3 regions of the Fictibacillus nanhaiensis genome follow, and region 3 is predicted to be linked to each of the others. Evidence: riboswitches for the same ligand, from Rfam matches in the RefSeq annotation. Region 3 holds a riboswitch; each other region holds the start of a gene.

Region 1 (7,868 bases), 2.2 Mb from region 3:
AAAGAGTGCAGTAATAAGCTTTCAGCGTGCAAAAGGTTTAACCGCTGATGGTATTGCTGGCCGCAGTACGTTTAACAAACTAGGAGTCTATAATGTTAATAACACGTATCTAGTAGACTATGCCAAACGTTTTCAAGGGACGCCGTACAAGTGGGGTGGAACAACTACCGCTGGGTTTGACTGTTCAGGGTACATCAACTATGTTTTCAAAAACTCACATAATATCGTTTTGCCGCGTACGGTAAAAGAAATGTGGAACCAAACTGGATATCGCGTATCCACTCAAGCTGTAGGAGATCTAGTGTTCTTCTCAACGACTGATTCCGGAGCTTCACACATGGGTATCTATGTTGGTAATGGAAAGTTCATTCACGCTGGATCTTCAACAGGAGTGACGATTTCAGATATGAATAACACATACTGGAAGCCGCGTTACTTAGGAACAAAACGTCTATAATTATTTATTTAATGAAGAAGAGGAATGACATCGCATATGTAGCGGTCATTCCTCTTTTTGTTAACTATTAGTAGACTAGTTCTTTCTTTGCGCTTCTCGTGTTGATCACATTTATTCGATTCTTTTCAGTAATGGACTGATCTGAATGGTAACTTAACTCTGAAAAGAAACAAAATTGAGTTGCAGGATAGGGTTGAGATAGTTTGGTTAAATCAAGTTCTATTGATCTGTAAACTTCTGCTATACAATTAAGGGCTACTTGTTCTAGACCTTTATCTAATAAATCTTTCATGTTTTCAAAGTCAGTCATTATAGAGATGGTCGTTCCCATGCGATAATATGTAAACTTAACGCCAACTTGATCGTTCATTTGAAAACCTCCGTGTTAAAAGTAAGTTAGTATAGTAAATTTTTTATCGGGTAGTAAGTCTGTGTTTATTCAGAGCTTTAATTACACTAATTAAAAATGTAGCGCTACCAGGTTTTTCACCATGAGTGAAAATTAACAGTCTCTTGTTCTTTATCGGCTATAGTCTAATAAATATTTAGGGATGTTTTATTAGGAAATGATTTTATGATTCAATGGGGAGTAAAAAAGAAAAGAAGTGCAAACGAGGGTTCGCACTTCTTTTCTAATTCTTATCCTAGAACAAGATTCTTGCCCAAGGATCGCAACAGCGATGATGTTGCTTTCTCTTAGCTTTTTTGTACTTCTTGCACTTCAACACTTCGTAGCTAGAAGAAGAAGATGAAGAAGATGATGATGAAGAAGAGGAAGAAGAGGAAGAGGATGATGAAGAAGATTCTTCACAAACCCATTCTACTTTCTTATAACACTTCTCAACTTTTTCATGCTTCTCGTGCTTTTCATGTTTGCAGTGGTCGTAGTTTCCACACTTGTTACACATTATTCGTTTCACCTCACAAATTGATACCGACTTCCCATTGGTTTCGGTTTCTGTATATCATATGTAGAGACAGACAAGTTGCTTAGACGAACGTTGAGATTTTAAGAAAATGGGGTCTGACCCCATACAAATACAAATTCCTTCATACTGTACATTCCAGAAGTACACTAGAACAACCAAATAAAATGTAAAAAGATCCACGCGGCAACTGCAGCGTGGATCTTTTTACTTCGTTGGTTCTTGTATAAGCATACCTTCCTTTGCAAAAGCAAAGTGAATGGCGTGCTTTAGGTTTCTGAAATATGTACTTTCTCCGAGAGAATATTGGTGTTTTGTAATTTCCATACTCAATTCAGGTGAGATTCCGACCAACAATGTTTCCATACCGAACAATCGGGCGGAAGAAACAAGCTTGTTCAACATCCCCACCATTTCCGTATCGATAGACTTGATTCCTGTTAGATCAAGGATCACAAATTTAGCGCGGTGCTGAGGAAGGGAAGTAAGAGTATGCTCTAACATATCGTTTGAACGTAGCTCATTGTATTTACCGATTAAAGGGATAACTACGATATGATCGGTTACTGGGATGATGGGAGAGGATATCTCTCGAATGAGATCAGTTAACTCTCTTGTCCGGTCTTCAACCATAGCTTCTAGCTTCATAATCTCATGCTGTTCTTCCCGATGAACGAGATCGCGAATGTTATCTTTTGGTGTTATATGTGACTCTGAGATTGCTAACTTTAGCGTATGAGGGTCGGATTCGTTTTCTAAGACCTTATACCACATGTTGGTTTGAAAGAGTCCGGTGAACACACCAGCCCAATGACCAGGTAAGAAGCGCCCCATGCGTTCGCTGTTCTGAGCTTTTTTAACTTTCGTTTCCCAACTGTTTGTAATCGTAATGATTGCTTCTTTTTTCTCTACATCAAGCTCTATGTATGTTTTACCCCAACCAGCTGATGCATAAATGTTAGGCAGTGATTCAGCGGAAATTTCAATATCTTTGATCGTTCTTATGTAAAAATCACTAACAATTAACCCTGTCCGATACCCAGCTGTTTCAAAAACGAGGTCTGCTGTTCCTTCTCCTGTAATCTCTTCAATGGATTCAAGGAACACCTTAAATGCTGAATCAATCCAAAACAACATTACATCTTCGCCTTCAAATTGAAATATACCTTTTGCTGTGTCCCAATGAAAAGAAGAACCATTCACATCTACACTTTTTTGAGAATCCATTAGTTCGTTTGGCGACTGCTTCATGTATAATCCTCCATAAACAAAAAATAGTAGACAACAAATTCCCTTACCCTAATTCAATCAACATTAAACATTTGTGTGGGGTCAGACTCCACACAAATACAAAACCCTCATTATGTCCAGCCCACGAAGACACAAAAAAATTCTCATCTAGACCATAAAACAAAGTAAAAACCACTTGATGAAATCAAGTGGTTAATTTTGTTTGTTTTTCCATTTGTTAAATTCAAGAAACTCTTTAAATTGCTCTTTGCTTACACCAGAACCCATGGCTTCTTTGACTAAATCTGCCCATTCTTGGTCTAAATTTTCGGTTTCAACCTCTGGCTTTATTAATAAATCTACAGAGATATTTAAAACATCTGCAATTTTTTCAAGAAGTTGAATTGAAGGATTTTGTTGTATACTCCGCTCTAATGCGCTAATATACGATTTTGCTACCCCTGCTTTATCAGCCAACGCTGTAATGGAGAGGCCTTTTTCGGTACGATATTTTTTTACTCGTTCACCAATCATCATTTGCAATCCCCATTTAAGAAATAATTTGCCTTTATTATATCTTTCTGTATGAGGTAAGTAAATAAATTCTGTGACTTGTTTACTATTTCAATGAATTAATTTCTTTGCAATTGATATTGTTCGAAAGCTAATTGGGGATTTTGTAAAAAACGAATAATTTCTTCTCTAGTAAAACCCTGATCTCTTGCTTCCTTAATTAATTCAATCCATTCGTGATCCAACTTTTCCACTAAGAATCCCTCCAGAAAGTAAGTGATGTCCAGGTAACCCGGCGATCATAGCTTATCAAGCCTTAGACCCGTGGCTTTGCGCCCACTTCTTTCGAAGATGTTTGCCCTTGTCTGAAGGATAATTAGGTCATATTCCCTAACTCAAATTGATTATATACAAGCTAAATAGAAAATGTTGTCAGAAAATGACTGTAACATAAATGTAATTTATGGAAATGGATAACGACCCCTATAAAATTATTTAGAGGAATGACGCGGGTCGTGTTGAAATTAATCTTAATTAAATACCAAAAATCTAATTTTTAATGCTGAAAGGATGAATAAATTGTCTACAAAATTGCCAATGAATTTGTCGAATCAACTCAGTTTACCAGTAATTAATGCACCAATGTTCCTTGTGTCGAGCCCTGATATGGTGATTGAAAGTTGTAAGAACGGAATAATAGGTACATTTCCATTATTGAATGCCAGAACCTCCGATCTGCTAGAAAATTGGATGAAGCATATTTTAAATGAGTTAGAAACGTTTAAACAAAATAATCCTGGGGCTAAAATAGCTCCGTGGGGCGTTAACTTAATCGTTCATCGAACAAATAAAAGATTCGATGAAGATATGAAGTTGATTAAAAAATATGAGCCCCCTGTAGTAATTACTTCTCTAGGTAATCCTAGTGATGTAGCTAAAATTGTACATGGTTACGGAGGACTTGTATTTTCTGACGTGATCTCCCTAGACCATGCTCGAAAGGCTGCGAAGACAGGCATAGACGGTTTAATTCTAGTTTGCAGCGGTGCAGGAGGACATGGTGGTACACTAAATCCTTTTGCTTTCTTAAAAGCTGTGAAGGAATTCTGGGATGGAATAACAATTCTTGCTGGATCAATCTCCTCAGGTGAAGAGATTCTCGCTGCTAAAATTCTTGGAGCTGACCTCGTGTATATGGGAACACGATTCATAGCTACCCAAGAATCATCAGCAAGTGATGAGTACCGCCAGATGTTGATAGAATCTACTTTAGAGGATCTTGTTTATACTGATGCAATTAGTGGAATAAAAGGAAATTATCTGTTACCATCTCTAAAAAAAGCAGGGTTTGATATAGAGAACCTGATGAAAAAAGATTCTATCGATCTTTCTTTCTCTGAATCAAAAGCAAAAGCATGGAAAGATATCTGGTCAGCTGGTCAAGGTGTAGGGAGTGTGAAGAAAATTTCTACTGTTAAGGAAGTAGTAGATAACTTAAAAACTGAATATCAACAAGCTTTACGTGCAAAGGAAGCTATTAGTATAATTCCGTAAATTAATAGTCCTTTAGAACTAAATCCCCCAAAACTACTGTGAATAAACATAGTTTAGGGGGATTTTAATTTTGTCTTTCTGAATTGGACAAATTTTAAAGTTTTGTAATTGTTAGGGGTCAGACCCGGGTCTGACCCCTAACAATTACAGATAATTCATCAAATAAAAGAGGACAAGGCAGAAGCAAGGGAGAAAGTAATAAGTAATATCTTTATATAAAGAAAACGTGTAAACTGTAAGGAATTACTTACAGTACAATTCATGTAGGAAAAGGTATTAATAATGGAGGTGTTACCATGAATTTATTCTCATCTATTACGGAAGAAAGTTTTAGCTATTTAATACATGATTATGGATTTTCTGAACCGACTGATACAGATGGGCGTTGGAAGACTACCTTCTTATACACGAATGAGCAACTTGCTATTGAGATTGAACTAAACTATCAAGAAATGGATACATTTATATTTATAAAAAAAATAGGTGGAGTGTCAGATATAGAATGCGATGTTACCCGTATTCAGTTAGAGGAATTTATTAATGTAGAACCTATTAAAAGCAATGGTGATCAGACAACAATTGAACAGTTTGAAAATGGGATATTGGACAAAGCAGTCTTATTAAAAACTCACCTAAATCATATTATAAACAAAAAGCAGGAATCTGCTTTTAATAGATGATAGAAATAGACACTTATAGTTAATGTTTTTCTTTGTGTGGGAAAACATGAGAAAATAATACAAATTGTATAGCGTCAGCACTGGAAAGCGCAACGGAATTCGTTGTGCTTTTTGTTTATTTCCTAATTTGAATTTAAAACATAGAAAGTTCTAGATAGAAATTGCAGTAGCCCAAAATTAATTAATGGCTGGATACACTTAGATGAATCTAGTCTGGGTCATTACATAAAATCTAAAAAGCTAGTTTTAAAAAGTAGGTTATTATTCAGGTAATCGGGTAAAAGAAGAGGCTGTTATTTGGGTAGCTTCTTCTTACTTCAAATTTACATAAATACAAAGCTTTATGACAACAGCTATGGTATTTTTATACATAAGGGGTGTTATTATGAAAAATATGCCAATATATGTAGAAATACCTATTAAAGCGAGTGTTGATGAGGTATGGGAAAAATCTCAAAATCCTGTCCTTCATGAACAATGGGATCTTCGTTTTTCTTCAATTACATATCTTCCAAAAAAGTCAGAGGATGAACCTCAATCCTTTCAGTATGAAACAAAAATTGGTTTCGGTATTAAAGTATCAGGTTGGGGAAAAAGTATAGGTACTCATAATAAAGGCGATGGATCTAAAGTATCTTCACTTCATTTTGGTACTCCACAAAAAATCTCGCCTATTTCAGAGGGGAAGGGATATTGGAAGTACACACCAAGCAACGAGGGTACAACCTTTTTAACTCAGTACGATTATGAAGTTCGTTACGGCACTTTTGGAAGAATAGCAGACTTGTTTTTTCGTCCACTTATCGGTTGGGCAACGGCGCTCAGTTTTGATGTGTTGAAGCGCTGGGTTGAAAAAGGTGAATTACCAAGAGTGCAATATCTTCGTTTTTTTAGTAATGTACTCATCACGTTACTCTTTTTCTTTATATGGTTTTACCAAGGTCTCGTTCCTAAAATCATCGCAAAACATCCTGAAGAGGTTGCGATGTTATCTTCTCTTAGTTCTATGGAAATGGATTTGGCGTTAAAGGCTGTTGGTGTTGTTGGAATTCTTGAAGTTTTATTCGGGCTTACTTGGTTATTCTACCGTAATAAGAGGCATCTTTACCTTTTACAAATTATTGTGTTCCCTACATTAACTTTAAGTGCCTTACTAGCTGATCCAGCAATCTCTTCTCATCCCTTTAACCCAGTTACCTTTAATAGCAGCCTTTGGATTTTATCGATTCTTGGGTTTGTATTAGCTAATGATGTGCCAACTGCAACAAGCTGCAAGCGTTCAAAGAAAGAGTGATAAAGTGACAATCTATCAAAACCTCCTAGGAGAGGATTTCAAGAGACTGCACCCTCAGTTACAATCAAGATATGCATTGCCTAAGAATAAACCTTTCTGTGCATCAGGAAAAATGACTTTAGTGCAATCAGGTACAGGATGGCTTTATCCTTTTTTAAAACTAGCTACCAAAAGGAAGTTTCTTTTTCCTGAAAGTGGAAATAATATTCCTTTTACTATTAGAAATACAAGTCGTTCTTTGTCTCATGAACTAGATGAAGTCTACTGGGAACGAACTTTTTATTTTGACCATGTTACCCGATATTTTAACGCATTCATGACAATAGATTCAGAAAGAAAAGTCGTAAAAGATTACTTAGGAGAACCAAGTTTGTTCTATTCTGATTTACATTTTAATGTTACGCCAGAAGGTCACCTTAATATTCGGTCAGGGGTGCAACGCCTGGTGATCGGTAAATTAGAGATTTCAATCCCAAGCTTTTTACGAGGAGTGGTTGAGGTAGAGGAAGGATATGATGATACGCGAGAAGTATTTACTATTCGGGTTCATATCCAAAATCGGATCGTTGGGAGACTGATGGCCTATGAAGGCGAATTTAAAGAAACATCTATTTAGTCCAATAACTTTAGGCGGAATCATCTTCTTTATCGCCAGTAGCATACTCACGATAAAGGAACCTTTTTATTTAATGTTAACAGCTGCACAACTTGTCTATGTTCCAGTATTGCTTCAACTATTTATTTATCCAAAAACGAAACATATGGCTGCAACATGGATCGTAATGTTTTCAATCTTTCTTTTACAGTTAGATATTAATGATAATTTACAAATTTTATTTGCATCTCTTTATTTACTTTTTACTTTGTCAGTGGCTCTCTATGGAGCTAAACGCTTCATCAACCGTGGATTTACAAACTGGGCGGAAATTTCGATTGATATTGGGATGATGTATTTATTTATAGGTGGACTTTGGTTTTTTGCTTTTATAGTAGGAATAGATACAGGTTTTAGTCCTTTGATTACATGGTTGACGGCTATACATTTTCATTACTCAGCTTTTATATTACCTATTTCTTTAGGGTTATTTGGGCGCTTGCATCAGTCTAAGTGGTATAGAATTTGTGTTCCAATTATATTAATAGGACCGATTCTTGTTGCAATTGGAATTACATTTTGGCCGCTTTTAGAAGTTATTTCAGTCTTGCTATATATC
Region 2 (7,868 bases), 2.3 Mb from region 3:
CGATTATAGCTATTTCTTCCGAGATTTTATGAGTATCATGACAGGGGAGAAGTTTTCATAGCATGTTGATATGGAAGGCGAACTCTTGGAGCACCTGTTTTAGTAGAAGGATGTAGAAGATTAAAGCTTTCCTATAATAAAAAAACCGGAAGTCCCACAACGTGTTAGGACCCCGGTTTAACTTTTAATAGTAGTTTATGAGATTAAGCGCAATTTTTAATTTGATCCAGTTTGTTTAGTTTTTCATCTAATATCTGGCTAAGTTGAACAAGAAGCGGATCTGCAAGACTATTAACCTTTTTACTTACCTCATACATGGTCGTGCGAATGGCGTCTATCTCTGTAGTTAAGACAAGAGCATTGCTTCGGCTCATGGTCCATTCCCCCTCTAATATAATAACCACTTCTGCACCATTAATATCGGTAAATCTTGTAAATATTATATACCATATTTTGTGTCAAGTCTATTATTTTTTTACACATATAGGGGGACAGACCCCCTACAATTACACTTTTCCTCGTTTTGTACTACTCCAATAGACAAGTTCTGCTCTATTTCTGTAAAACTTTGTAGCTTTCTGTCGATATACTTTTTGCTGTCTAGTAAAAAGTAACTGCAGGAGGAAGAAATGATTAAAAAAAGTCTACAGAGGCAGATTCTAGTGCCTTTTATATTGCTCATTGTTATGACAGGAGTTGTAGTGAGCGGAGTTAGTTATATGTTCAGCAAGAAAACTACCATTGAAAATTCCTCAGAGAATACATCTGAACGTATGCTTGATCTAGATGAGACGCTCAATGGTTTTTTGAGAGATAACGCAAATTTTGTATCGGCCTATGCAGATTCCGCTACGATTAAGCTTCATGCAAAAGGAGATAGCCCGGACTATATTATTTCTAAGTTTGAAGACTATCATCTAGCAAATGAAGCGATCATGAACAGCTATTTCATTTCGGATGATAAGGAAGTGGTCATGTATCCGATTCCTGCATCACCGGTTGAGGACATGACGTTAACACCGTGGTATCAACAGGCAACGAAGAACCCTACTCAAGTGTTCTGGACAGATCCTTTCATCGATGAAGCGACCGATCGTCCGGTTGTAAAAGCTGTAAAAGCCGTTGAGTACAGCGGAAAAATCGTGGGTGTAACAGCGATTGATATCGCAGTAAATGATATCTTAACGCTGATGCAAAACGTGAAAATCGGGGACACCGGTTATGCTCTTCTCATCGATAATTCGGGGAATTATATGGTTCATCCTGATGCAAAAAAGCTGGGGAAAAGCGCTACAAAAGAATCTTTTTATAATGCTATTACTAAAAAAAGTGGAACGTTAACCACAAAGATCAATGGTGAAGAGAGAGTAGTCAGCTATACGAAAAATGATACAACCGGTTGGAAACTAGCTGGAACTGTCTCGCTTAGTGAGTTTGAGGAAAAGGCTTATGTGATTCTTCTACCAATCGGAATCGCCTTACTCATCACTCTTTTAGTGGCGGCCATTATTTCGGTGTTCGTTTCAAGAAGAATTACAGTACCCGTGAACCAACTAAAGAACGCAATGCATGAGATCAGGAATGGAAACCTACAGGCGAGCGTTTCTATACAAAGAAAAGACGAGATCGGTGAACTAGCTGCAAGCTTTGATGATATGTCTAACCAGATGCGAACGTTGATCAGAGAGATGGCTCAGATTACCGATCATGTGACGGACGCGTCTCAAACGGTCGTTGCGAGTGCAGAAGAAAATTCAGCATCTGCACAAGAAGTTTCAACAACGATGCAGCAGATCGCAGCAGGCTCTTCTCATCAAGCAGAGTTGATGGATCAGAACGCAAAGGCAGCCAATGTGCTGGCTGAGCGTATCGGTACCGTTCATGCACATGGCGAAAGAATTGAAAAAGCAACAAAACAAATGAATGAAGAATCGTTGAACGGTGTAAAAAAAGTGAGCGTGCTAAAAGAGAAGTCACTGATGACAACAGAAATGACAAAAGAGATGATTTCTTCTATTAAAAAGCTTGATGAAACATCTGGCAGCGTTCAACAGATCGTTCTAACGATCAGCGATATAGCCAATCAAACGAATTTACTAGCATTAAACGCGGCAATCGAGGCAGCGAGAGCTGGAGAGTCAGGAAGAGGCTTTGCGGTCGTTGCGGATGAAGTAAGAAAACTGGCAGAGCAGACCGAGCTTTCCTTAAAAGATATCAGCGCATTGATCACGGATATGCAGCAAGTAACGGAAAACACCGTCGGACAAGTTCAAGAAGCTGCCGCTCTCATTCTTTCACAAAGCGAAGCAGTTGAAGAGACAGAGCAAAGCTTTAGCGCGATCTCTACTGCAGTTAAAGGGAATGCAGCGGCATTAAAAGACGTGATTCAGTCTGTTGACGAAATGACGATGCAAAAGAATGTACTCCTTGAGAATGCGTCGCATATCTTGGCGATCACGCAAGAAACAGCGGCTGGAACAGAAGAGGTATCTGCATCAGCAGAACAGCAATCAGCATCAATGGAGCAGTTGAACCATCTAGCGGATCAGCTTGAGCAGTACGCTGAACAGATGCGCAACCACGTCCAGCGGTTCACATTTTAGGGGTCTGACCCCACACAATTACATTTGTGCCGTTTTTGTCTTTTCCAAAAAGACAAAAACGGCTTTTTTCTTTGTTAGTACTGACTTTTGAAAAAGGAAAGTGTGTAGTTATACATTTAGTTTAAAGGGTTTAAAGCTCAACAACAGGGGTGATCTTGCTTTCAACATAATCTCGGTACTGAGATTTCGAATGGTTAAACTGTTCAAGAAGGGTTGAGGTGTTTACGAAAGGACACACCGATGGGGTTACATAATAGCGGTAACTGCTCCACTGATATTCTAAAGGATACATGACCAGGTCGGCAGAAACAGGATTCAAATGAATGTAGCGACTAGTGTCTAATAAATGCGAACGATCTTCGATCAATTCTGCTCCATAACGTCCTTGAAACACATGACCAGTGAGCTCATATTTCTTGTTGAAATACATCGCGTACGTTTCATTTAATTCTTTCATGAAATCTCCAGGTGGGGACTTGCTGCACAATATTTGTAAGTGAGTGTGGTTGGTCATGAGGCAATACGAGAAGAGCTCGACTTCGTGCTTTTTAACACAGTGGCTAAGAATCTTTAAATAGCGGTGGAAATCCAAGTGGGAATAAAAAAGAGGTTCCCTGCGATTTCCGCGAGTAGTCACGTGATAAACAGCATCCGGATACCAAATGCGAGGGGATCTAGGAATGATTTTCACCTCCTTTCAATCGTATCTTTATTATAAGGGTTGAACCTGAATCTGGGAAATGGGGACTGACCCCAAAAAAATTATTTCCCCTGCTGTTTTCAAGTAAAACCCTAAAGCAGTTTTGAAATGCAAACGGTTCGAAACTTTTCTTTTCAGAAAGTCACCTTTTTCGCGAATAGCCCCTCTTAAAAAATGTCGAACTTCGTCTCTTCTTTAGAGTTTCTATCATATTTCCTCGGAAATTATTAAAAAAAGAGAATAGAGTATTCCTTTCTACATACAATAACCCCGTATTTTATAAATCGGAGGTATGTATGATGAATCAAGATTCAAATCAACAAAACATGAATCCTCAATCAGGGAACACCAATCCTGAATTTAACCATCTAAACATGCAGACTGGTCAAGTGTTAGCCCAGATGAACCATGGCGGACATGAGATGTTTGATGTTCATGAGATGTTAAGCGGCATTGTAGGAACTTTAAACTTATATACACTTTGTAAAGGGCATGTCCAGGACCCTGAGCTTAAAACGATGCTCAATCGTCATTATCAGCACATTACAAAAGAATATAACGCGTGTGTTCAAGCTTTTCAGACAGGAAAAGATCCAGCAATGCGTACAGAATCTTACAAGATGGCTCAAGATAATGATTTTGTATATGGCTTGAAGCCTGCTCAACCGGTTAAACCTATTCAAAGCGTTACAGAATTAAACGATCAATCTGTATCATCTCTAATTCTAGGAACATTAAAATCGAATGCTTCGCTAAGAGGAATGGCGACACTCGAAGTTACAAATCCAGTGCTTAGACGAGTATTAGCAGATGGGATTCCAAACTGGATCGAGATGGCCTATGAATTATCGATCTGGCAGAATAAGAACCATTATTATCAAGTACCTCAACTGAACCAACAAGATATGACGAGCATGCTCGGTGCATACGCTCCATCAACACAACCACCTCTTCAATAAAAATGACTTAAACGAGTACCTATAAAGGTGCTCGTTTTTACTTTTACACAGGTTAAAACAGGGATATCATGAGAAGAAATAGAAAATTTCATAAAGTTGAAAGGACTCGACAACAAGAAACGAATTTGCCATAGTTATGAGTGGACTTATATTTTGTACTGAAACTCCAGGGGGTTAAGGAAATGAAAAAGGGAACAGACTGGCGGTATCGAGTATCGAATAGAGAAGCTGTCATGGGTACCGTGCTTGCCATTTTGAACTTTATCTGGTGGTATGCGTTCGCTTACGGCCTAGGCGGACGTCCTATTAAAGAATACACATACATACTTGGATTTCCAGCATGGTTTTTTTATAGCTGTATGATGGGATTTGTTGTTTTCACCATTTTAGTTTGGATCATGGTGAAGTTTTTCTTCAAAGAGGTTCCGTTTGACCTTGATGAAACGAACGAGGATGGGGAGGGAGATGTCCGATGAATTGGGATGTGATTCTTCCTTTAGCTTTCTTTTTGATCTCCGTTTTTTTAGTAGGTATCTATACATCTCGGCACATTAAAAGCGGACCGTCGTTTTTACAAGATTACTTTTTAGCAGGCAGAGAACTCGGAGGTTTTGTGCTTGCGATGACAATGGTCGCAACATACGGAAGTGCGTCGAGTTTTATTGGTGGACCTGGTGCAGCCTATCAATTAGGTCTAGGTTGGGTGCTGCTCGCAATGGCGCAACTCGTTACTGGGTATTTCACACTTGCGGTACTTGGTAAAAAGTTTGCAATCGTTGCAAGAAAGATCAACGCCGTTACATTGATTGATTTTCTAAAAGCACGTTATGAGAGCAAGTGGGTCGTTATTCTATCAGCACTGAGTATTGTTGTTTTCCTATTCTCTGCAATGGCCGCTCAATGGGTGGGCGGTGGACGGTTGATCGAATCGTTTACCGGTGTTTCCTACACAACAGCACTTTTCATTTTCTCTGGCTCTGTGCTCGTGTACGTGATTGCAGGCGGTTTCCGAGCCGTTGTAATTACTGATGCGATACAAGGAGTTGTAATGGTAATCGGAACAGTCATCATATTGGCCGGTACGATTCTCGCGGGCGGTGGAATTGAAAACATCATGGGTGAATTAAGAGCGGAGAATCCGAACTTAATCACGCCTTATGGCTCGGATCAATCGCTAACACCTCTTTACGTATCATCGTTTTGGATATTAGTTGGTGTTGGAGTTGTAGGCTTGCCGCAAATTTCGGTAAGAGCGATGAGCTATCGAAATGCAAAGGCGATGCATCGAGCGATGATCATCGGAACGTTCGTTGTAGGTTTCATCATGCTGGGTATGCATCTAGCGGGTGTGTTCGGAAGAGTGGTGCTACCGGGAATAGAAGTCCCGGATAAAGTCATGCCGCTTTTAGCACTCGAAGTGTTGCCAGGGTGGTTAGCCGGTATCGTGTTGGCAGCGCCTTTAGCTGCTGTCATGTCAACGGTAGATTCGGTGCTCTTACTCGTAAGTTCTGCGATCATAAAAGATGTGTACATCAACTACATTAAACCAGATGCCGAGGAGCAATTTGTAAAAAAGTTGAGCTTTGGGATAACAGCGGTTGTCGGACTGAGCGTATTCGCTATGGCGATCAACCCGCCTGACTTACTTATTTGGCTGAATCTGTTCGCGTTCGGAGGATTAGAAGCAGCGTTCATATGGCCAATTGTGTTAGGGCTATATTGGAAAAGAGGAAACGCGAACGGAGCGATCGCCTCTTTAATCGTAGGGGTAGGATCTTATATGTTCTTGCATCTTAATTACCCTAATCTTTGGGGCATGCACACGGTAGTGCTTCCGATCGTGCTTTCCTTGATTGCTTACATTGTGGGGAGTTTCACAAAGGGTGTCAGACCCCATACAAATACATTCTAGAAGCCAATGTCCACGCACAGTGGACATTGGCTTCTTTCATTTATTTCTTTCATTCCATGTTTCTTTCCGCTACATCCTCATTACCTTTCTACAATAAAATACTGAAAAAACAATTTATAGTAATATCTTACTAATTACCCATTTACAGTGAATGTGACCGGTGTTAATTTTATATCAGAATATAATTAGATAAGTGTGGGGCTGTGAAGGTTATTCTGTATGTGGGCGCTTGGAATAACTGAAGCTAGTAGCGCAACCGACCGCTTTCTTTATTTGTTCTCTAGATAAAGGAAGGGGTATTTAACATGGAAATTTCACGTAAAGAAAAATTCAGCACGAAGAAAAAGACAGCTAAGAAATGGCCGAAAATTGTTTTAGCGACAACGTTTGCACTTGGTGTAGGTACGACATCTGCGTATGCGGCAAATCCGAATCTTGCAAACGACTTATATAATAAGATTATGGAATTTACGTATCAATTTGAGATCGAGAGTGAGTTAAACAAAGAGAAGAATGACTTGCTCAAAAATGTGAACGTAGCAGTAAAAGGAATCGTTGCGGATGCCAAGAAAGATTTGGATTCTAACAAAGAAAAGATCATTCAAGACAAGAAAAAAGAACTTGAAAATCACTATAAACAAGAATTAGCAGAGATTACGAAAAGAAAGAACGAAGCCGTTAATAAAAAAACAGAGAACATGAACACTGATGCAACACGTTCTTCTGAGCAAAAAAAGGCCGACATCTCTTCAGCCATTCAAAAAGAAATACAAGAGTCTGACATAAACAAAAAATAATAACTTTTACAAAGAGCGGAATCTTCATTCTCCGCTCTTTTCCTTTTTCTGATATCCTAGAATATAGAAAATCTATGAACGGAGATAACACTATGAAAAAACTATTCTTAACGCTCGGGATCCTCTTTGCTGTATATGCAACGGCCATGCTTATCCAAACGACTAACATGGATATGGGACTTGCGGTTTTTTTCTTGTTAGGTGCTCTTTTTCTTGTCCTTTTTTTCCGCTACAACTCAGCTATGAAACTATTTAACACGTACAAAAAAACGACGCTGACCGTATTAATCGTAACCATCCTTTTTGCAGCAACGCTAGAAACTCTTATTCTTACATCTGCTAACACAGACCCTGAGAAGGTTTCTTCCAAGATAGATTCGATCCTCGTACTTGGTGGAGGAACGAAGAATAATCGTCCGGGTGCCGTTCTAAAAGGTCGGCTAGATCAAGCGCTCACCTATGCAAAAAAACATCCAGATGTTACGTTCATTGTCAGCGGTGGTCTTGGATTTGGTAAAACGACGAGTGAAGGATCTATAATGAAAAACTATCTCGTCGAAAATGGGATTGAAGCAGATTCCATTCAGATTGAGGAAAAAGCAACGAGTACATACGAAAATCTTTTATATACCAAAAAGATGATTCAACCAGACGACCAGCTGCTCATTGTAACGAGTGATTTCCACCTTTTTCGAACAAAGATGATCGCTAAGCGGGTTGGTATTGAAGCAGAAGGGCTTGGCTCGCCGTTGAGAATTTCTTCTGTTCCACAAGCTCACGTTAGAGAATATATGGCGATCATTAAAAGTTATTTTACTGACAGATAGAGGAGGGCGGCTTTCATGAACAAAAATAAGTATCATTGTTGTGCGACGTGTATCAATTTCAAGCCTGAAA
Region 3 (7,868 bases):
TGAACTGAGAGAATGGACATGACTGAAAAAGCTCCATCCTCGAGATGCTCGTTAAGATCTTATCGCCATAAAGTTCTTTGGATACAGATGAGCTGAGTGGTGCTTCTCGATTGTAATAAAAAAGAGAAGAAAGAGCTCGCTTTGCATAGAGATCATACTCGTTGTCTTCAATCATCCAATTGTATACATCCCACCAGATAGAGGAGATCGGATATCCCTTTTTCCATTCGCGGAGCTGAGCACTTAAAAAAGAGATACTTTTTATCGGATGCTGTACAAAATCCTTATCATTTTGTGAAGCGGGTTCGTTTTGATAAAGCTCTTCCTTCAAATCAGGGAAAAGGTCATGCAATCTCTGTATGACCATGGAAGGCTGCAACGTTTTTCCTTCCTCATCTGCTAGTGCATACGAAACAAACAAATGGTCACTTCCATTCGTTAGTGCGAGATAGATCATAAACTGTTCATCTAGCAGCTTTCTGCGAGCAGTCGGTGCTAGCACTACACCGTTTCTTTCAAGAGCTTCCCTTTCATCTTCTGAAAGTAATCCATCGTCTTTTGGTTTTAACGGAATAATTCCATCGTTTACACCGAGAACAAAATTTACCTTTACGTCCGTGAAACGAGACCTTTCCATCGTTCCTACTAACACTTGATCGAGAGAAGGAGGAACAAGAGCGAACTTAAGACTTTCAAGCCCTGTTTCAAGCATTTGCATCCACGTTTCTTTTGAAAGTTCTTCCTCACCAGTCAACTCTACCATTTCATCTAAAAGCCCTAACACCGCATTCCAAACTTGTCCATGTTCAGATGCTGCTCGTAGTTTCCCTGCGGATTCGGCATGAATTCTTAAGCGTTCAAGTTTCATCGGCACATTGAGGTCTTCAAGAAACTGATAAAGACTTTTACAATATTGAATGATGCTTTTACTGTTTGATAGGTTTTTAGAAAGACGACTCAATGGGGATACAATGATATCTCGCATATCGTTTATCAATTGTTCCTTTTCATCATCACGGGTTGTCTTTCCAAAATCTTCTGATTCGAACCCTCTAAACCTTTTATATTTCCAAGGTTTAGGATCTGTCCACCTGTTTCCTTGAATACCGAGTGCTAACACATAATTTTCGAGTTCATCCATACAACGTCTCATCTCAGAAGTTGTTTTTCTTATCTCGTCAAGCGGATAGAGCATATCTGTTTTAACCGCTCGAAAAACAGATTCATAGCGCCAATTCTTTAAGACAATATCTAATGATGAACGTATGAGCTCGATCAAAGGATGGTGAAGCATAGATTTTTTTTGATCCAGAAAAACAGGTATCTCATAATCTGTAAACACCGTTTCGATCAGTGTTTGATAACTACCCGAATTACGTACGGTGACAGCGATATCGCGATATCGATATCCTTTGTCACGAACGAGTTCTGTGATTTTCCTTGCTGCTCCCTCAACTTCAGAACGAATATTAACTGCAGCCGCTACTCCAACACCTTCATGATTGTGAGAAGGTATAGCAGGTCTTTGATCATACTGTTCTTCGATGTGAGCGATAGCACTTGAATGAAACTTTGGCTTCTCATGAAGATAGATCGGCTCCTCAACGAACACACCGAGTTCTTTCGCCAGTGTTGTTAGTGACTTTATCGTTTTTTTAGTCATATTAAACAAATCTAATTCATGAGGTTCTGAGCCTGAATTAAAGAATTCATCTGTCGTAAGTGCAATGGTTACTTTTTTGGCATGTGCCATTAATCCAGCCGCAACTTCTAGTTCTTGAGGAGTAAAAGAATGAAATCCATCTATGTAAATTTCACTTTCCTTGATGCTCTCTGATAAAGGAATCTTTGCTTGGAGCAGACGTAAGTAATCTTCTGAATCAATATACTTTCCAATTAGTGCTTCGTCTAAGGCACTTGAAAGGACACTCAGATCTGATAGTTTGTCCTTAAGCACTTTTTTGTTATTTTCTTTTTGTCCAAGAGAAAGCAGTGTTTCGGCATTCCACGAAAGGTCGTCTGCAGAAACACAATACCGTTTAAGTTCTGTAGTCATTAACTCGAGCAGCTCGTAAAAACCGCTTTGTTCTGAAGCTTTTCGGAAGATTTTAAGGTCCTCTTTTTTATGCTCAACAATTTTTCGCAGCATCATTCTTATTCCGGTAGAACTGATGTGCATTCTTGTCAGACCACCAGTCTCACCAAGAATACGCCAAGCAAGCCTTGAGAAACTAAACACTTGTGCACGCATCATTCCGGAAAGACCAGGTGTTGAAGCTAGCTTATACTCCGATTGAAAAGTCATCTGATCGGGTACAAGATAGATGATCGGATTGCCTGAAGGACATTCTGTAAGTTCTTTTTGAATCTCCTTAAATACAGAGTGGGACTTTCCGCTGCCGGATCGTCCCAAAATAAATTGCAAACTCATTTTTTGTTCATCCCCTGTTCCGCACTTGAATTCTAACTCTATTATCTCATAATCTATTAGGACATCAAAGGCTCCTCCCCTGAAAAACAAGCACTTCTCCCTGGTAGTTATAGGATAGATATTGAAAACGGAGCATTCTCGAATAAAAGTTACACCTTACCTACATGATAGATACCATATAGAAAAGAAAAAGGAAAACCGCTACATCGTTAGCTGATTTTCCTGTTCTCTGACGATATCCAGTTCACATGCATTTCTTCCTGCTGCTTTTGCTTCATATAATAATACATCAGCTCTTTGGATAATCTGTGAAGGCTTTTCACCTTCTACATAACTCGCAATCCCGTAGCTAAGTGTGACAGGTAACGCTCCATCACTTGACATATAAGGATAGGTCTCTAAATGTTTATTGATTTTTTCGATCGTATTTTTTACTTCTGTACGGCATGTCGTATGGAGAATCCAGGCAAACTCTTCTCCTCCATATCGATAACTTTCTCCTTCTTTTAGAGAGATAAAACGTTTAAACGTAGCTCCAACAAGCTTAAGCACTTCATCACCTATCAGATGACCGTGAAGATCGTTGAACTTTTTAAATCGATCAATATCACATAACACAAGTGTAAAAGGCTTACCTTGTTTTGTTTTTTCTAAGACGTCTTCTTGAAATTTCCGGTGATTCAATAAACCCGTCAAATAGTCTTGTTCAGATTGAAGCTGATACATATTCTTCTCAAAATAATATTGTCGTTCTTTAGAAGCGATCACTCCTCCATAAAAAGCGATCAACCATAAGAAGATGCTTTTCATGAAAAATTCAAAAGAAGAAAGAGTGTTCATGTACCCACTATCTCTTATGAAAAAGTAAGTAAGGATGATAAAACTCGCTGTTCCTACTATAAGGGCGCCTCTTAACCTCCAATATAGAGCGGCATGAATAACGATTAAATATCCTACAGAAACAAACGGGCTGTCAGCTCCGCCAGTTAGCTGCATCAACCACGCATAAGCGAGGCAATCAAAAATAATTCCACCTCTAGTAAAAACGCGGTAATACAGTGACGTTTCAGGCATTCGATGTAAAACAATTTGCGTGGAGGTCATATATACGATCCCTATTAGGAAGAGGATCGGAAATGTATCTGTTTCGAATTTAAGCACGCTCGAAATAGGTGGATAATAAAAAACAGGTAAACAAAGTACTAAAAAGAACCACCGTAATAAAGAAGATATCGTTTCAGAACGGTGCTCAGTAATCGTAAATGAATCTTTCATGCGAGTCATCTTCCTTTGCATAATACGATCTGTGAAACACAGAAAGGCCCTTGTTTCATATTGTTCAAATGAATGATTTATTCTCACTTCTTGATCTTTTATTGGTATACATTCGCTCATCTACAAGTTGAAGGTAATAATCTATGTTCTCACATGCATCTGCAAGTAATTCTATTGTGCCATATGCTAATGAAATGGATTCATTCCATACGATGAGCTGACTCTCTAACTTTTCAATTAGGATGTATGCTTCATCTTCTGTTATCCCTGGCAAAAGAAAAACAAATTCATCTCCTCCAAATCTAAATCCAGAGAACAATTTTAACCGTTTAGAAAGTTCTGCAATCTGCTGAAGGATTTCATCACCCGCGTGGTGTCCTAGCTCGTCATTAATCAATTTAAAGTTATTGATATCAAACATGACAAGTGTAAGAGGAAGTTTTAAGCTGTGCGCTTTTTTGAGTTCTTTTTCTAAGCAATCATAAAAGTATCTGCGATTATACAGATTCGTTAGTGGATCCCGAATGCTAATCTCCTTAAGATCTTTGAATTGTTGAGAGGAGAAACCACTTAAGAAGCCGGTTACAGCTCGGTGAGATATTCGGTTCCAACGATCTAACATAAACAACTGTATCACTAACGGTTCATTTTTTGTTGCTTTTTTTACTTCAAGTAAAACAGATTCACTGATACTCGTTGTAAAACATGCTAATGCTTGATGAGGAATTCGTTGATGTCTTAAAAAATGAATGCCTGATCGAAACGCTTTTTGTTCTCCTTGCTTTAAAAAAGACTCAAATCGTTCTTCTTCTAGAAACACAGCATGCACGATTGCCCGTAAAAATTTCTCTAATATCTTTTCGTATTGCTCAACAAACCCGTTTAGAAACGTATGAAAGTCTTCATTTTTTCGTAGATGCTCTTTGTGTGTATGTATCATAGCAGGAATAGACTTCATAAATTCTGGCAACAAGTTTTTTTTGAGTGCGCGTAAGTCTAGTTGGAAGTTTTCCATTCTACAACCCCTCAAATTCCTCAAAAATTACATACAAAAAGCCATCACCTAATAAAGGGAATGGCTTCTATTGATGTTCGAGACACTATACTCTCTATGACTGCTTCATTACTAACGTGTGATCAATCCTCTTTCACACAATCGAAAAAGCTTCATAGAAACGGTTGTGTCTAAACAAGAGTCCGTTTCCCTTTGGCAACCGGCTACCATTGCATGTTCAACATACTTTAGGCCCATAGCTTTGCGTCCCAGCTTTTCAACTGGTTTGCCCTTAATAACAAAGGTTTCTATTGATTTATAGTTATTATATCCTACTTAGGTAGTTTGTGCCAATCATTTTAATGAGTCATTAGACCTATTATTTACTACCTTTTTTTTTGGATATTTTTAACTTCCTATAGTACCTATACCCTATCCTTACTCCGTTCAAAACAAAATAAGGTATCTTAATCGGAAAATGAAAGAGAGTTTTTTTGTAAATGGTGAAATAAGCCTTTCGAAGATCTTTCCATTTTCTGCACGTTTCGTATCGACTAAAATCAGAAACGTCCACAATAATTCCTCTATTATTAGATATCATCACATTTTTCCCATGCACATCATTCGGAAACAACCCTTTGTCTCTCGCATGCCTGACTGCTTCATCAATATCGTAGATTACACTCTCATGGATTTTTACCCCTTTATGCACACAGTCAAATAGAGTCATGCCTTCAATGCGTTTTAAGATTAAAAAACGCTGTTCCGAATGATAGCAAACAGAAAATCCTGGATGTTTGCCTAATCGATCATATACTTTCTTTTCTTCTACTAGACCATGCTCATCCCTGCCGTAGATCTTTACTACATATTCAGGATGATCAGGATGTGAAAAAACGGCTGCATAGTTTCCACAGCCGAGCATCTTCCAAGGATGTGGGGTATTCACAGGGCAAACCGGATCAAAAGGGCTACGACTTTCAATCAAGATCTCATCGTTCAATTGTCTGGCTAGCCGGATAAAGTGTTCCATAACGTTCCTCAATTCAATTTCTAATCCTTATCATCAACTTATGATTCTGCTATACGTTCATTGTATACAGTTGTTATAAAAAATGAAACTTGAACGCTTTATCCATTATTCAAGGTTTACTTTTAGATAAGAAAGCATAAGTGTCTCGGCTTTATTCTTCAGATGAATGTTTGGAAATCTCATAATTTCACGATAACCTCTAATAAAGATCTCATATTCAGTAACATCATCTTCACGTTGTGCATCCATCACTTTAATTCTTCGTTTTCTTAATTCGATTCTAACATCATATAGATCTTTGCTGATTTGATTCATAATTTGTTCTACTAGCGCTCTGTATGGCTGTTTCAATTTAAAAGGAGAGCCGTTAATAATCTGCAGATCACGATTAAACACAGTAAGTAAAATCGGATACATCACAAATTTTTCAATAAGCGAACGCTCTTCTTCGCTTCCATATTGCACGACAAACCCTCCAATCTTATGAAGACAAACGTGAATGAACAGATAATATATTTCTTATGTGAAAACTTCGAATCTGTTTTCTTGTTGAACAATATCCTTTGATGATATGACCGTCAAATGAGTATGGAATGACAATACGGTGCGAGATGTCACCTTTTTGTGAGAGGTAGATCATTTCTATTCCAACTCGTTCTTCTATACATCTCATTAATAAGTTAGTCATGAAGCAACCTCCTTTTTTATATTATATGCGAACAAACGTTCTTTTTATACTAGAAAAAAATACCTACCCTTTTTTAAGAAGGTAAGCATTCATAGATTATTTACTGTTTTGAGGTCGAATCCCCATAGCCTCAAGCTCCTGATACAAGTTTCCAGCAATAGAAAATCCGTCAAAACTGATTCCTAGCGAAACAACCGTCTGAGCAAGCTCAGGTCGCATACCGCTTAAGGTTACATTTACACCTAAAAGCTTGAGTGAATTGATCACCTTAAATAAATTATGAGCCACCATCGTATCAATCACTGCTACACCAGATAGATCGATAAAAAGATGTTCAATCTGTAATTCCATGCATTTTTGAAGAGAAGTTTCCATGATCAATTTAGAGCGATGCGTATCAATCGTACCTACAAGCGGAAGAACCGCAACCGCTCTTGTCAGTCTTACAACAGGTACAGATAGTTCTTCAATTGCCTCTCGAGCCAATCCGAGTACACGATTATTATTTTCAACATATGCCACACTAAAAGCATGGACTGTTTCATCCAATAAAGGGTCGATGATTGATGCAGCTTTCATAACAGTTTGAACGGTAAATTTCTCATTGTTGACTTCGTTACGAATAAAATCCCATAGCACCATTCGATAGTATCTCGTACTACTTAATGCTTTGTCTAGAGGAACTTCGTGTTGAACAGCCAGCTCACCATTTTTTCTTCCCCATTTGATAAAATGATCTTGTGAAGTTTTTTTATCTTCATAAAGTGCTTGTCCAAAATATGAAAATAGTTCTCCCCTTAGGTTCAGCACGAATTCTGAAAGTTCCACTGGTTGCTCACCAAGCGATAAACGCACCTCATCAATTTTCTTTGATAGATCATACTTATGTTCAATGATCTTTTTACCTAATTCCCTCAATTGATGCTCCATTTTTAGTTATTTCCCCCTATGTACACAAAAATATGGCATACCTCCACTTTATTTACCATTAACTTGTGTACTTAAAACCTATTTCATGAAAAAATGGGTTTGTTCTCTCCTGACAAGGAGTAAGTGGTAAAACCCGAAATGAGAGTCAGTTGTTTAAAGGAACAATAAAGACGAAAAATCCTAGGATTATGAGAAATCAATATGAACAGCAAATCCTGCAGCTTTAGCTTTTCGAGAAAGTTTCTCTGCATTTTCCCTAGATGAGAACGCTCCTATCTGCACTTTATAAAGCTTTCCTTCTCCAGTTACTTGCTCGTTAAATTCCTTTTGATTAACAACAAACTTTTTTAACTCATATTTAACATCTTCAATAAAGAATGGAAATGTCTTACCATATTGATGAAAACAATTTAAAGGATCTGTTCTTCTTTTTGGGTCTAGTTGAAAGTGACCTTTTATGTTCCGGGCAGGATCCCATTGGTACATCTCACATAAATACGCAAAAAACCATACATAA

Evidence for each region. Region 3 has a riboswitch for cyclic di-GMP ahead of ACFS5O_RS17020 (GGDEF domain-containing protein). Riboswitches for the same ligand answer to the same signal wherever they lie in the genome.
Region 1: linked by a shared signal. The riboswitch ahead of ACFS5O_RS05635 (anti-repressor SinI family protein) and the one ahead of ACFS5O_RS17020 (GGDEF domain-containing protein) in region 3 are both predicted to bind cyclic di-GMP.
Region 2: linked by a shared signal. The riboswitch ahead of ACFS5O_RS05485 (hypothetical protein) and the one ahead of ACFS5O_RS17020 (GGDEF domain-containing protein) in region 3 are both predicted to bind cyclic di-GMP.

The regions. Positions count from the first base shown of each region.
Region 1 is NZ_JBHUPF010000006.1:368,213-376,080, forward strand. Features, by position in the region: gene ACFS5O_RS05615 (C40 family peptidase) at 1-457, shown strand, start outside; gene ACFS5O_RS05620 (hypothetical protein) at 525-827, opposite strand; gene ACFS5O_RS05625 (STAS domain-containing protein) at 1,591-2,634, opposite strand; gene ACFS5O_RS05630 (helix-turn-helix domain-containing protein) at 2,827-3,147, opposite strand; gene ACFS5O_RS05635 (anti-repressor SinI family protein) at 3,246-3,380, opposite strand; cyclic di-GMP riboswitch class I at 3,410-3,496, opposite strand; gene ACFS5O_RS05640 (NAD(P)H-dependent flavin oxidoreductase) at 3,706-4,680, shown strand; gene ACFS5O_RS05645 (hypothetical protein) at 4,977-5,360, shown strand; gene ACFS5O_RS05650 (DoxX-like family protein) at 5,746-6,654, shown strand; gene ACFS5O_RS05655 (DUF4166 domain-containing protein) at 6,659-7,270, shown strand; gene ACFS5O_RS05660 (YndJ family protein) at 7,239-7,868, shown strand, end outside.
Region 2 is NZ_JBHUPF010000006.1:341,225-349,092, forward strand. Features, by position in the region: gene ACFS5O_RS05450 (nucleoside hydrolase) at 1-61, shown strand, start outside; gene ACFS5O_RS05455 (aspartyl-phosphate phosphatase Spo0E family protein) at 204-374, opposite strand; gene ACFS5O_RS05460 (methyl-accepting chemotaxis protein) at 630-2,603, shown strand; gene ACFS5O_RS05465 (transposase) at 2,734-3,294, opposite strand; gene ACFS5O_RS05470 (spore coat protein) at 3,630-4,262, shown strand; gene ACFS5O_RS05475 (YhdT family protein) at 4,445-4,738, shown strand; gene panF (sodium/pantothenate symporter) at 4,735-6,174, shown strand; cyclic di-GMP riboswitch class II at 6,363-6,445, shown strand; gene ACFS5O_RS05485 (hypothetical protein) at 6,480-6,971, shown strand; gene ACFS5O_RS05490 (YdcF family protein) at 7,064-7,798, shown strand; gene ACFS5O_RS05495 (hypothetical protein) at 7,814-7,868, shown strand, end outside.
Region 3 is NZ_JBHUPF010000006.1:2,618,137-2,626,004, forward strand. Features, by position in the region: gene addB (helicase-exonuclease AddAB subunit AddB) at 1-2,431, opposite strand, end outside; gene ACFS5O_RS17015 (GGDEF domain-containing protein) at 2,633-3,706, opposite strand; gene ACFS5O_RS17020 (GGDEF domain-containing protein) at 3,771-4,721, opposite strand; cyclic di-GMP riboswitch class I at 4,913-5,001, opposite strand; gene ACFS5O_RS17025 (serine/threonine protein kinase) at 5,080-5,733, opposite strand; gene ACFS5O_RS17030 (YhjD family protein) at 5,839-6,198, opposite strand; gene ACFS5O_RS17035 (hypothetical protein) at 6,215-6,421, opposite strand; gene ACFS5O_RS17040 (STAS domain-containing protein) at 6,518-7,351, opposite strand; gene ACFS5O_RS17045 (N-acetylmuramoyl-L-alanine amidase) at 7,538-7,868, opposite strand, start outside.